DNA from 3 places in the Kitasatospora sp. NPDC059673 genome. Region 3 is predicted to be linked to each of the others. Evidence: riboswitches for the same ligand, from Rfam matches in the RefSeq annotation. Region 3 holds a riboswitch; each other region holds the start of a gene.

Region 1 (4,187 bases), on a different contig from region 3:
GCAGGGCGAGAGCTGGCCGGTCTGACCCCGGGCCCGGCCGGGCCCTGAGGGTTCTCCCGGGGCCCGCGTCAGGGGCCGATCTCCGGGTTCTCTCCGGGCCGGGAAGCCTCGTTTCGGCCTTCCGGGCGTCCTACGATCGAAGTGTCGAGATCGAGGGAGCGGGAACGCAGCCGGAACCACCGGCACCGAGCCCGAGGGGAGAAGGTACGGACATGGCCGAGCTCTGGAAGTCGCTGCCCTCGTGGGTGCGCAACATCGTCGTCCCGATCATTCTGCTGGTCATCGCCTGGAAGGTCTTCTGGACCATCGTGGGCACGGTGCTGGGAATCATCGGCTTCGCGGTCAACGCCCTGGTGCTGGTCGGCATCGCCGCCGCCGTGGTGATCCTGATCAAGAAGGCTGCCAAGAGTTAGTCCCCGCCGGGCAGTTGCCCGGGTGCGGGGCGGCGGCTCGCGGATGCCGGGCGGCGGCTCGCGGTGTCCGCGCGGCGAGGAGTGGGGTCATGGGTCCGCCCGGGGAGGGGATTCCCTCACCCGGGCGGATTTTTGATCACTGCCGTGGGTTACTTGGCGTCGGACTCGATCGGGATGACCTGGGCCGGGGCGGCGGCGGCCTTGGCGGCCTCCGCGGGTTCGGCGGCCGGGGACATCGCGGTGAGCAGCTGGCGGGCCAGGCCGAGGCCGGTCCCGCCCATGGTGAGCGCCTTGGCGAACATCTCGGACATGCCCTCGGCGCCGTTCAGCAGCACCATGTGCTCGACGTTGCCGAACGCGTCCGCGCCGGCCCGGACGATCGCCGGCCAGTTCTCGGCGAGCTGCTGGGCGACCACCGCCTCCTGGTTCTCGGCCAGCGCCGCGGCGCGGGCCTTGATGCCCTCGGCCTCGGCCAGGCCCTGCGCCCGGGTGGCCTCGGCCTCGGCGAGACCCTTCGCCCGGGCCGCCTCCGCCTCGGCCAGACCCTTGGCGGCCTCGGCGGCGGCCTGCGCCTCACCGGTGGCCCGGGTGGCCTCGGCCGCGGCCAGACCGCGGGCCCGGGTGGCCTCGGCCTCGGCCGCGGCGGCGACCTTGACCCGGTTCGCCTCGGCGGCGGTCTTCAGCTCGGTCTCCCGGGACAGCGCCTCGGCGGCGGAGATCCGGGCATCGCGGTCGGCCTCGGCCTTGGTGCGGGTCTCGTACGCGCGGGCGTCGGCCGGCTTGCGGACGTCCGCCTGGAGCTGCTGCTCCTTGCGGTGCGCCTCCAGCTCGGCGACCTTGGTCTCCTGGACCACGACCTCCTGCCGGGCGGCGGCCTGCGCGAGCGGTCCGGCCTGCAGCGCGCGGGCCGCGGCGGTGTCCATCTCGGCCTGGTAACCGGCTTGCTGGATACCGGAGTTGCGGGTTGCCTCGGCCTTGCGGGCGAACGCCTCCTGCTCGGCCTCGGTGGCCTGCCGGTCCGCCTCGGCGGCGGCGATGCGGGCGTCGCGCTGGACGGCCGCGGCGTGCGGCGCGGCCAGGTTGGTGATGTAGCCGGTCGGGTCCAGGATCTCCTGGATCTGCAGCGAGTCGATGATCAGACCGAGTTTCTCCATCTCGATGCCCGAGGCGGAGCGGGTCTCACCGGTGAGCCGCTCGCGGTCGCGGATCATGTCCTCGACCGTCAGCCCGCCGACGATGGACCGCAGGTGGCCGGCGAACACGTTGTGCACCCGCTGGCCCATCATCTTCTGCTGGTCCAGGAAACGCCGGGCGGCGTTGGCGATCGACGCCGGGTCGTCGCCCACCTTGAAGATCACAACCCCCTTGACGTGCACGGGAATTCCCTGCGACGTCACACACTCCACGTCCAGCGCGGCCTCGTTCAGGTCCAGCGAGAGCCGGCGCACCGCCTGGACGCCCGGCACCACGAAGGTGCCCCGTCCGGTCACCACGCGGAAGCCCAGACCCTCGCCGTGCTTGGAACCCGAGATCACCAGCGCCTCATTGGGTTCCGCCACGCGCCACATCAGTTTGAAAAGTACGACCAACAGAACGACGCCGGCGACGGCGCCTCCAACGATGCCGACCAACATCGGCAATCTCCCCCTTCAGGGCGCACCGGTCCCGTGCTGCGCTTGGGTTGTGCAGAACTGGCGCGGACCCGGTGGCAGCCGCATTCTCCGCCGTTCCGGATCACGGGGGAAGGGTCTGGACGGTGGGAACTCTCACTGTCTCAAAACTGTTGCGGCAGGTTTGCCGGAGGCTCCCTGACGTGCAATCAAAAGGGTTCGACGTACACCGTGCGCGGTGGCTGGTATTCGACCACGACTACCATGGTGCCCGGCGCCAGCGGCTCGCCGGGGGTGGCGCGGTAGGCCAGGAACGCCTCGGTGCCCAGCCGTTCCGGGACGTGCACCATCACCTCGCCGACCAGGCCCGCGCCGATCCGCCCCGTCACCCGCCCCGTCAGTCCGATCACCCGGACGATTCTCCCACCTCGCCAGGGGCGTGAACAGCTCGGGCCCACGCGGGAGTTGCCTGCCGGGGCGGCCCCGCCCCGGGAGCGCGCCCTGGACCGGCGCCGCCGCGTGCCCTACGGTGAGGAACCGAACGCAGGCGGACGACGCCTGCGCGGAACGGGAGCTCGGAGCACCGGGCTGAGAGGGCGCTGACGGTACGCGGACCCGCGGACCACCTGCTGCGCCGACCGCAGGAACCTGACCGGGTAATGCCGGCGTAGGGAGTTGAAGGTCCGATGACCGCTTTTTCCGAGTACCCGTCTGCCCGCGAGTCGGCCGCCACCGGGTACCCCACCCCGGCCTGGCGCAAGGCCTACCGCCAGGGCAGCCGCCCCGACCTGCGGGTCCCCTACCGCGAGGTCCACCTCACCGACGGCCGCACCGTCCCGCTGTACGACACCTCCGGCCCGTACACCGACCCGGACCGGCCCACCGACGTCCGGCGCGGACTGCCCGCCCTGCGTGACGCCTGGATCCGCCAGCGCGGCGACGTCGAGGAGTACCAGGGCCGCGAGGTCCGCCCCGAGGACGACGGCATCAAGCACACCGCGCCGCGCGGCGGCGACCTGCGCAACCTGGACGCCGTCTTCCCCGGCCGCCCACGCCGCCCACTGCGCGCCAGGGACGGCGGCGCCGTCACCCAACTCGCCTACGCCAAGCGCGGGTTGATCACCCCCGAGATGGAGTTCGTGGCGCTCCGGGAAGGCCTGGAGCCGGAGTTCGTGCGCGAGCAGGTGGCGCGCGGACGGGCCGTCATCCCGGTCAACGTGAACCACCCCGAGAGCGAACCGGCCATCATCGGCACCGACTTCCTGGTGAAGATCAACGCCAACATCGGCAACTCCGCCGTCACCTCCTCCATCGAGGAAGAGGTGGAGAAGATGACCTGGGCCACCCGCTGGGGCGCCGACACCGTCATGGACCTCTCCACCGGACGCAACATCCACACCACCCGCGAGTGGATCCTGCGCAACTCCCCCGTCCCGATCGGCACCGTCCCGCTCTACCAGGCCCTGGAGAAGGTCGACGGCCGCGCCGAGGAACTCAGTTGGGAGGTCTACCGCGACACCGTCCTCGAACAGTGCGAGCAGGGCGTCGACTACATGACCGTGCACGCCGGCGTCCTGCTGCGCTACGTGCCGCTCACCGCCCGCCGCAAGACCGGCATCGTCTCGCGCGGCGGCTCCATCATGGCCGCCTGGTGCCTGGCCCACCACCAGGAGAACTTCCTCTACACCCACTTCGAGGAACTCTGCGACCTGCTGCGCGCCTACGACGTCACCTTCTCGCTCGGCGACGGCCTGCGACCCGGCTCCATCGCCGACGCCAACGACGAGGCGCAGTTCGCCGAACTCACCACCCTCGGCGAGCTCGGACGGATCGCCCGCGCCAAGGACGTCCAGGTGATGATCGAAGGCCCCGGGCACGTCCCGATGCACAAGATCCGCGAGAACATGGAACTCCAGCAGGAAATCTGCGACGAGGCCCCCTTCTACACCCTCGGCCCGCTCACCACCGACGTCGCACCCGGCTACGACCACATCACCTCCGGCATCGGCGCCGCGATGATCGCCTGGTGGGGCACCGCGATGCTCTGCTACGTCACCCCCAAGGAACACCTCGGCCTGCCCAACCGCGACGACGTCAAGACCGGCGTCATCACGTACAAGATCGCCGCCCACGCCGCCGACCTCGCCAAGGGCCACCCCGGCGC
Region 2 (4,187 bases), on a different contig from region 3:
GCATCACCTTCAGCGCGACGGCACGGTCGAGCCGGGTGTCGGTGCCGCGGTAGACGGTCGACATGCCGCCGACGGCGATCCGCTGCTCGACCCGGTAGCGCCCGTCGAGCAGCACGCCGAGCAGGGGGTCGCCTATGGTCATGTCCACCCGAGGAGTCTAGGGGCCACACCGGCCACCGACGGGCAGGGGCCCGGTGTCGGGCCGGTCACCAGGGGATGCGCGGCGGGAAGAGCATCAGCAACGCGAGCCGCAGCGCCAGTTGCAGTCCGTGCCCGGGTGCGGGAGCGGTCGTGGGGCGGACCGTTTCCGAACCGGGACACGGCGGGGAACCCGTCGTCAGAACGCCGGGCGCTCGCGGGTGTCGGCCAGGCCCGTGGTGGGGGAGGAGGCCTCGGCGTAGTAGCGGCGCGGGATCCGGCCGGCCCGGTGGGCGAGGCGGCCGGCCTCGACGGCGCGGCGCATCGCGTCGGCCATCAGCACGGGATCCTGGGCGCGGGTCACGGCGGAGGCCAGCATCACGGCGGAGCAGCCGAGTTCCATCGCCAGGGCGACGTCGCTGGCGGTGCCGGCGCCCGCGTCGAGGACCACCGGGACGTTCGCGGACTCCACGATCAGCTGGAAGTTGTGCGGGTTGCGGATGCCCAGGCCGGAGCCGATCGGCGAGCCGAGCGGCATGATCGCCGCGCAGCCGACGTCCTCCAGCTTGCGGGCCAGCACCGGGTCGTCGTTGGTGTACGGCAGCACGGTGAAGCCGTCGTCCACCAAGGTCTCGGCGGCGTCCAGGAGTTCGATCGGGTCGGGCAGCAGGGTGCGCTCGTCGGCGATCACCTCCAGCTTCACCCAGTCGGTGCCGAGCGCCTCGCGGGCCAGGCGGGCGGTGAGCACGGCCTCGCCGGCGGTGTAGCAGCCGGCCGTGTTCGGGAGGATCCGGATCCCGTTGCGGGCCAGCACCTCCAGCACCGAGCCCTGGGTGGCGGTGTTGACCCGGCGCATCGCCACCGTGGTCAGTTCGGTGCCGGAGACCCGCAGCGCCTGCTCCAGCACCTCCAGGCTGGGTGCGCCGCCGGTGCCCATGATCAGGCGGGAGGTGAAGGTGGTGTCGCCGATGGTCAGCAGGTCGTCGGCCATCTCAGCCTCCCTGTACGGCGGTGAGGATCTCCACCCGGTCGCCCTCGCCGAGCGCCGTTGCGGGCCACGAACTGCGCGGTACCACGGCCTCGTTGACGGCGGCGGCGACGCCGGTGTTGGCGGCGGACACCTCGGCGACCAGCACGTCCAGGGTGGTGGCGGCGGGCAGCGTGCGGGGTTCGCCGTTGACGGTCAGGGCGACGGTGTTCATGCGGGCACCTCGGTGCGGAAGCGGTCGGGGGTGAAGTCGGCGGCCAGCGGGTCGAGTTCGCCGGTGGCCAGGTAGTCGGCGAGCAGGTCGGCGGTGACGGGGGTGAGCAGCACGCCGTTGCGGTAGTGCCCGGTGGCGGCGGCCAGGCCGGGCAGCGCGGTCGGGCCGAGCAGCGGCGCGTTGTCGGGGGAGCCCGGCCGCAGGCCCGCGCCCGTCTCCACCAGCGGCAACTCGGTGATGCCGGGTACGAGTTCGTGCGCGTCCCGGAGCAGCTCGTACACGCCGCCCGCGGTGACGGTGGTGTCGTGGCCCATCTCCTCGGTGGTCGCGCCGATCACCAACTCGCCGTCGGCGCGCGGTACCAGGTACAGGTGCTGCCCGCGTACCACGGCGCGCACATTGCGGGACAGGAACGGCGCGTACAGCTTCGGGACGCGCAGCCGCAGCACCTGCCCCTTCACCGGGCGGATCGCGGGCAGCACTCCGTCCGGCAGGCCCGGCAGCAGGTGGCTGCGGGAGCCGGCCGCCAGCACCGTCCGACCGGCCGTCAGCTGCTCGCCGGTCAACAGGCGCACGCCGAGTGCTCGTTCGCCATCCGTCACCAGCTCGGCGGCCTGGGTGCGATGGAAGGCGACGCCGAGCAGCTTGCAGGCCGCGACCAGCGCGGCGGCGAGGCGGCGGCCGTCCACCTGGTGATCCTCGGCGACGTGCAGGCCGCCGCGGATGCCCGGCGCGAGCATCGGCTCCAGTCGGCGGCACTCCCGGCCGGTCAGCCACTGCGACTCCAGGCCCAACCGGCCGTGGAAGGCGTGCAGTTCGCGCAGCTCCTCGCGGTCGTCGGAGTCCAGTGCGACGGCCAGCGTGCCGGTGCGGCGGTAGCCGGTGTCCAGGCCGGTCAGCTCGGTCAGCTCGGCGGCGAACGCGCCGTAGCGCTCGTTGGACGCCATGCCCAGGCGCAGCAACGGCTCCTCGCCGTACTGGAGTTCGGTGACCGGTGCGAGCATGCCCGCGGCGACCTGGGCCGCCCCGCCGCCCGGCGACGGGTCCACCACCGCGACGCTCAGCCCGCGCTGCGCGGTACGCCAGGCGACGCCGAGGCCGATGATGCCGCCGCCGATCACCAGCACGTCGGAATGTGCCACAGCGCTTCTTCTCCCTTCGCCGGCATGACCCGGATCAGGTTCGGACGGTCGCGGGCCGCCACAGCCCGCCTCTCAGCCCGGTGCGCCGGGCTCCCGTGATAGTCAGTCCCTCCACTTTAACGCCGGGCCCACCCCCGCCCGCAGGGGCGTACGGGCGGTTAGGGTGGACGCCGTGGCTGAGCTGAGGGCAACGGACCGGGTCGTCGTGGTCGGGGCGGGCATGGCGGGCGCACAGGCCGCCCTGAACCTGCGCCAGGGAGGCTGGCAGGGCGCGATCACCCTGGTCGGCGAGGAACTCCACCTCCCGTACGACCGACCGCCGCTGTCCAAGGACGTGCTGCTCGGCAAGGCCGACGCCACCGCTTTCGAGATCGACTGGACCGAACTCGGCGTCGAACTGCTCACCGGCCACCGCGCCACCGGCCTGAACGCCGGCGTGCTGCACACCGACCGCGGCGAACTCCCTTACGGCGCCCTGGTGATCGCCACCGGCGCCGACCCGCGCACGCTGCCCGGCCTGCCCGGCGCCCGCACCCTGCGCACCGTCGACGACGCGCACGCGCTGCGCGCCGCACTCACCCCCGGCCGGCGGATCGTGCTGGTCGGCGCCGGCTGGATCGGTGCCGAGACCGCCACCGTCGCCCGCGCCCTGGGCTGCCAGGTCACCGTCGTCGAGGCCGCCGCCACCCCGCTGGCCGGGGCGCTGCCCGGCGAGATCGGCGCGCTGATGGCCGAGTGGTACGCCGCCGCCGGCGTCGAGCTGCGCTGCGGGGTCGGCGTCGCCGGCGCCGCCGACGGCGGGGTGCTGCTCGCCGACGGCACCCACCTGCCCGCCGACGAGGTGGTGGTCGGCATCGGCGCCCGGCCCGCCACCGGCTGGCTCGCCGACAGCCCGCTCGCCCTCGACCCCGACGGCACCATTCCGGTGGACGACCGGCTGCGCACCGCGCTGCCCGGCGTCTGGGCGGTCGGCGACTGCGTCTCCTACCCGTCCGCCCGGTTCGGCACCCGGCTGGCCGTCCAGCACTGGGACCACGCCCTGCACTCCGGCAGCGCCGTCGCCGCCTCCGTGCTCGGCGCCCTGGACGCGCCCTACGACCCCGTCCCGTACTTCTGGTCCGAGCAGTTCGACCGCATGGTGCAGTACGCGGGCCGGCACGCCGGGGCCGACCACCTGCTGTGGCGCGGCTCCCCGTCGGCGCGCGACTGGACGGTGCTGTGGCTGCGCGAGGGCGCGCTGGTCGCGCTGCTTGCCGTGGACCGGCCGCGCGACCTGGCGCAGGGCCGCCGCCTGATCGAACGCGGCACGGTGCTCGATCCGGCGCTCGCCGCCGACCCGGCCGTCCAACTGAAGGCGGCCGTCGGGTAGCGGGTGGGTAGGCTGGGTGCCGTGAGCGAGATCGATCCCAAGACTGACGCCCTGGTCCCTGCGTGGCTGTACCTGCCCGACATCTCCGAGCGGTGGGGCGTGGTGATCACCGAGGTCCGCGCCATGGTGAAGAACGGCACCCTGCTGGCCGTCCGCCGCGGCCCGAACAAGTCCCTCCAGGTGCCCGCCGACTTCATCGAGGACGACGGCCCGGTCAAGCACCTGGTCGGCACCCTCACGGTGCTCCGCGACTGCGGCTTCTCCGACCAGGAGATCCTGGAGTGGATGTTCACCGAGGACCCGTCGCTGCCCGGCAGCCCGATCCAGGCCCTGCGC
Region 3 (4,187 bases):
GCGATCGACGCGCCGCCCGGCAGTGCCCTGGTGCGGCCCAGCAGCGGCACCGGGCGCTCCCACAGGTACACCCGGGGCACCGCCGGGGCGTTCCGGCGCACCCGGTGCAGGGCCAGCTCCGAGAAGCTCATCACCCGCACCGTGGACTCCTCCGGCGCGGCCGGCAGCAGGCCGAACCGGCCCAGCATCCGCAGCAGTTCGGACTCCACCCGGCCCGCGTACCGCACCGGGTGCTTGGTCTCGATGGCCAGCTCCACCCGCCGCCCGGCGTCCGCGACCAGCTCCAGCAGCCGCTCCAGGGTCAGCACCGAGCTGCGCTGCGGCTGCTCCGGGTGCTTCCAGGAGCCGAAGTCCAGCGCGGACAGCTGAGCCAGCGTCATGGTGGACACCACGCCCTGCCCGTCGGAGGTGCGGCGGATGTCGCGGTCGTGCACGCACACCAACTGCCCGTCGGCGGTGACCCGGACGTCGCACTCCAGCCCGTCCGCGCCCTCCTCCAGCGCCCGCCGGTACGCCTCCTCGGTGTGCTCCGGGAGGGCGGCGGAGGACCCTCGGTGGGCGATCACCTTGACCGCCGAGCGGTCGATCGGAGCGGGGAGCGGGGCCGAGGCGCTGTGCTGGGTGTTCACGTCAACCAGCCTACGCGGCACCGGATGGCGGGTCGCTTCCGATCCGGCGACGCCGCGGTGAACAGCTCGCCCTTGACGTGACGTCAGCCCTTGCGCCGCTCCACGGCCGCCACCGCGCCGGTCGCCAGCGCCGCCACCAGGAAGGAGAGCAACGAGGCCGAGCTCCACGCCTGCGGGGTGAAGTGCACCGCCTCCTGCGCCTTCGCCCACAGGTCCGTCCACCAGCCGGCCACCGCCGTCGGCGCCAGGAACTGGTACACCGCGAAGCCCAGCGCCCACGGCGCCAGCATCACCCAGCGCGCCGGGGCGTCCTGGCTCAGGTTCCAGCCGCGCCGGCCCGCGCCCAGGAAGTAGTCCACCGCGAGCACCGCGAACAGCGGCACGAACACCGACCCGATCAGGCCGAGGAACGCGTAGTACGAGTCGGTGAACTCCTTGATCCGCAGCGCCAGCACCGTCACCAGCACGCCGATGCCGCCGGTCAGCACCCGCCGGTCCACCTTCGGCCACAGGTTGTGGATCGACATCGCCGTCGAGTACACGTTCGCGAACGACTGGTCCGACTCGCGCAGCACCAGCACCAGCAGGAACGCCCAGCCCGCCGCCACGCCGGTGAACGAGCCGAGGATCCTGTCCGGGTCGCCGCCGGACTGCAGCAGCGCCACCACGCCCAGCACGTAGCACCACACCTGGGCCACCGTGTAGCCGGAGAACGTCCCCCAGAACGCCTTCGCCGAACTGCGCGCGTGCCGGGTGTAGTCGGCGGCCAGCGGGACGAACGAGATCGACACCGCGATCACCGCGTCCGTCGCCGACAGGAAGCCGTCCCAGTTGCCCGCGCCCGGGTCCGGGAAGCCCTGCCGGGCGAACTGCACCGTGAAGTACACCATCGCCACACCGACCGCGACGGCCACGTACTTGCGCAGCACCGCGATCGCGCCCAGCGGCCAGATCGTCAGCACCGTCGTCAGCACGCCCGCCAGCAGCACGAACAGCCAGCGCCAGCCCTCGGTGCCGGCCACCGTCTGGGCGCCCCAGGCGATCACCGTCAGCTCGTACACGCCCCAGCCGACGCACTGCAGGATGTTCAGCACCGTCGGCACGTACGACAGCCGGGTGCCGAACAGGCCGCGCAGCACCGCCATGGCCGGCGCGCCCGTGCGGGCGCCCACCAGCGCCGCCACCGCCAGCATCGCGGTGCCGATCGCGGTACCCGCCACGACCGCCGTCACGGCGGCGGCGAAGCCCAGCTCGTGGCCCTGCTTGCCCAGCACCGTCGCGGCGCTGGTGAACCCGATCAGGCTCACCCCGAGGTTCGCCCACAACGCGAACAGCGCCCGGAAATCCAGCGTGCGCGGCGGCGCCGTGTCGAGGGTCAGCGGGGCCTCGGCCCGCACGGCCGTCTCAAGATCGGAAATTGGGGCAGACGGAACAGCCGTCATGGCCGATACTCCCTACGCCGGCATTACCCGGACAGGTTCCGGCGGTCAGCGCCCCCTCGACCGGGGCGGCGTCACCGCCATGCCCTACGGTCGATCCGGCGCACTCTCAGCCTGGCTGGTCCAAGCTCCCGCGACGTACTTCGGTTTACAGGAGCGACAGGCTAGCCTCCAGGTGAGGGAACGCCAAGGCCGGGGGGAACGGCGTCCGCATCGCGGGACCACTGATGTGCATGTCAGCGAGGCCTAAGGCTTCTCATGATTTCTTCAGGGGCCCGCTTACGGTGTCCGAATCCGGCATAGGAAAAACTGTGCCCCGAGGCTGTGGCCGCGCCGCCCGCGCGACGGACCACGCCCAAGGTTCTGTCAGCGATGGAGGTCGTCCGTGAGCACCGAGCACGCGAGTGGTACCACCCCGCCGGAGAAGGCCCCCGAGGCCACCGGCACCGAGGCGGCTTCCACTTCCGGGACGCCCGCGCCCGCGCCCGCCTACCTCGACGCCCCGCCGCCGGTGCTGCCGGCGGCCCCGGCCGCGCCCGCCGCGCCGGTGTCCGACGGCACCATGCAGCTCGCGAAGGTCCCCGCCGGGCCGGCGGCCCCGTCCGCCGCCCCCATCCCCGCTCCGGCTCCGGCTCCGGTGGACGCGCCGCCGCCGTTCCAGAACCCGTACGGCAGCGTCAGCGGGCCCAGCCCCTACACGCCGACCGCCGTCGCCCCGGCCGTGCCGCCGCTCGCCCAGGATGTGGCGCCGCTCGCCCAGGACGTGCCGGGCGGGGTCCCGGGCACGCCGGGCGCCCCGGGTGTTCCCGGCGTTCCCGGCGTTCCCGGCGAGGGCCAGCACCCGTTCGGCGCCGGTCACCCGGTGGGCGGCTGGGGGCACCCGTCCGGCGGTGCGGGCGGCTTCGGCGGACCGGGCGAACCGGGTGCGCCGTGGGGCGGCCCGCAGCCCGCTCCGGGCGGCGACTCCGGCAAGCGCAAGCGCGGCAGCCTGGTCGCCCTGGTCGCGGCGGTCGCCCTGGTGGCCGGCCTGGCCGGTGGCGCGATCGGCGCCTCCGTCTCGGGCAAGGACGGCGGCAGCGGCACCAGCCACAACAGCACCACCGTCAGCGTCGGCAACGCCCACCAGACCCTGGACCGGGCCCCCGAGTCCGTCGCCGGGATCGCCGCCAAGGCGCTGCCCTCCACCGTCACCATCAAGGCCTCGAACTCCAGCGAGTCCGGCACCGGCACCGGCTTCGTCTTCGACACCGAGGGCCACATCCTGACCAACAACCACGTGGTCGCGCCCGCCGCCAAGGGCGGCAAGCTCAGCGTCAAGTTCTCCGACGGGTCCTCCTACACCGCGTCCGTGGTCGGCCGCGCCGAGGGCTACGACGTCGCGGTGATCCGCCTCGACAACCCGCCCAAGGACAAGCTCGTCCCGCTGCCGCTCGGCGACTCCGACAAGGTCGCCATCGGTGACGCCACCATCGCCATCGGCGCGCCCTACGGCCTCGAAGGCACCGTCACCACCGGCATCATCTCCGCCAAGGACCGCCCGGTCGCCTCCGGCGACGAGACCGGCGCCAACTCCTCGTACATGAACGCCCTGCAGACCGACGCCTCGATCAACCCCGGCAACTCCGGCGGCCCGCTGCTCGACAGCTCCGGCTCGGTCATCGGCATCAACTCGGCGATCCAGTCCAACACCGGCGGCTCCGGCCGGGCCGGCTCCATCGGCCTCGGCTTCGCCATCCCGATCAACCAGGCCAAGTGGGTCGCCCAGACCCTGATCAAGGACGGCACCCCCGTCTACGCGATCCTCGGCGTCCTGCGCAACGACGACTACCGCGGCGACGGCGCCCAGATCGCCACCGCCCCCGTCCGCGACACCCCCGCCGTCACCCCCGGCGGCCCCGCCGACCAGGCCGGCCTCAAGGCCGGCGACGTCATCACCAAGCTCGGCGGCGTCGCCATCGACAGCGGCCCGACCCTGGTCTCCGAGATCTGGACCCACAAGCCCGGCGAAAAGGTCGAGGTCGAGTACACCCGCGACGGCAAGGCCGCCAAGACCACCGTCACCCTCGGCGAACGCAAGGGCGACAACTGACCACCCCTCCACAACGGAGTGCACCGAACC

What was found. A riboswitch is a leader RNA that binds a small molecule or an ion and turns the genes downstream of it on or off. The one in region 3 is predicted to bind thiamine pyrophosphate.
Positions count from the first base shown of each region.
Region 1: linked by a shared signal. The riboswitch ahead of thiC (phosphomethylpyrimidine synthase ThiC) and the one ahead of ACFV18_RS23600 (purine-cytosine permease family protein) in region 3 are both predicted to bind thiamine pyrophosphate.
Region 2: linked by a shared signal. The riboswitch ahead of thiO (glycine oxidase ThiO) and the one ahead of ACFV18_RS23600 (purine-cytosine permease family protein) in region 3 are both predicted to bind thiamine pyrophosphate.

Region 1 covers NZ_JBHWEN010000004.1:143,966-148,152, reverse strand. Annotated here, with positions in the region: gene tenA (thiaminase II) at 1-25, shown strand, start outside; gene ACFV18_RS07125 (hypothetical protein) at 213-413, shown strand; gene ACFV18_RS07120 (SPFH domain-containing protein) at 563-2,047, opposite strand; gene ACFV18_RS07115 (hypothetical protein) at 2,233-2,433, opposite strand; TPP riboswitch at 2,581-2,714, shown strand; gene thiC (phosphomethylpyrimidine synthase ThiC) at 2,710-4,187, shown strand, end outside.
Region 2 covers NZ_JBHWEN010000006.1:16,519-20,705, reverse strand. Annotated here, with positions in the region: gene pknB (Stk1 family PASTA domain-containing Ser/Thr kinase) at 1-142, opposite strand, end outside; gene ACFV18_RS09455 (thiazole synthase) at 338-1,129, opposite strand; gene thiS (sulfur carrier protein ThiS) at 1,131-1,340, opposite strand; gene thiO (glycine oxidase ThiO) at 1,337-2,482, opposite strand; TPP riboswitch at 2,477-2,589, opposite strand; gene ACFV18_RS09440 (NAD(P)/FAD-dependent oxidoreductase) at 2,646-3,851, shown strand; gene ACFV18_RS09435 (Rv2175c family DNA-binding protein) at 3,873-4,187, shown strand, end outside.
Region 3 covers NZ_JBHWEN010000021.1:51,708-55,894, forward strand. Annotated here, with positions in the region: gene ACFV18_RS23595 (glycerophosphodiester phosphodiesterase) at 1-629, opposite strand, end outside; gene ACFV18_RS23600 (purine-cytosine permease family protein) at 713-2,071, opposite strand; TPP riboswitch at 2,062-2,213, opposite strand; gene ACFV18_RS23605 (S1C family serine protease) at 2,454-4,157, shown strand.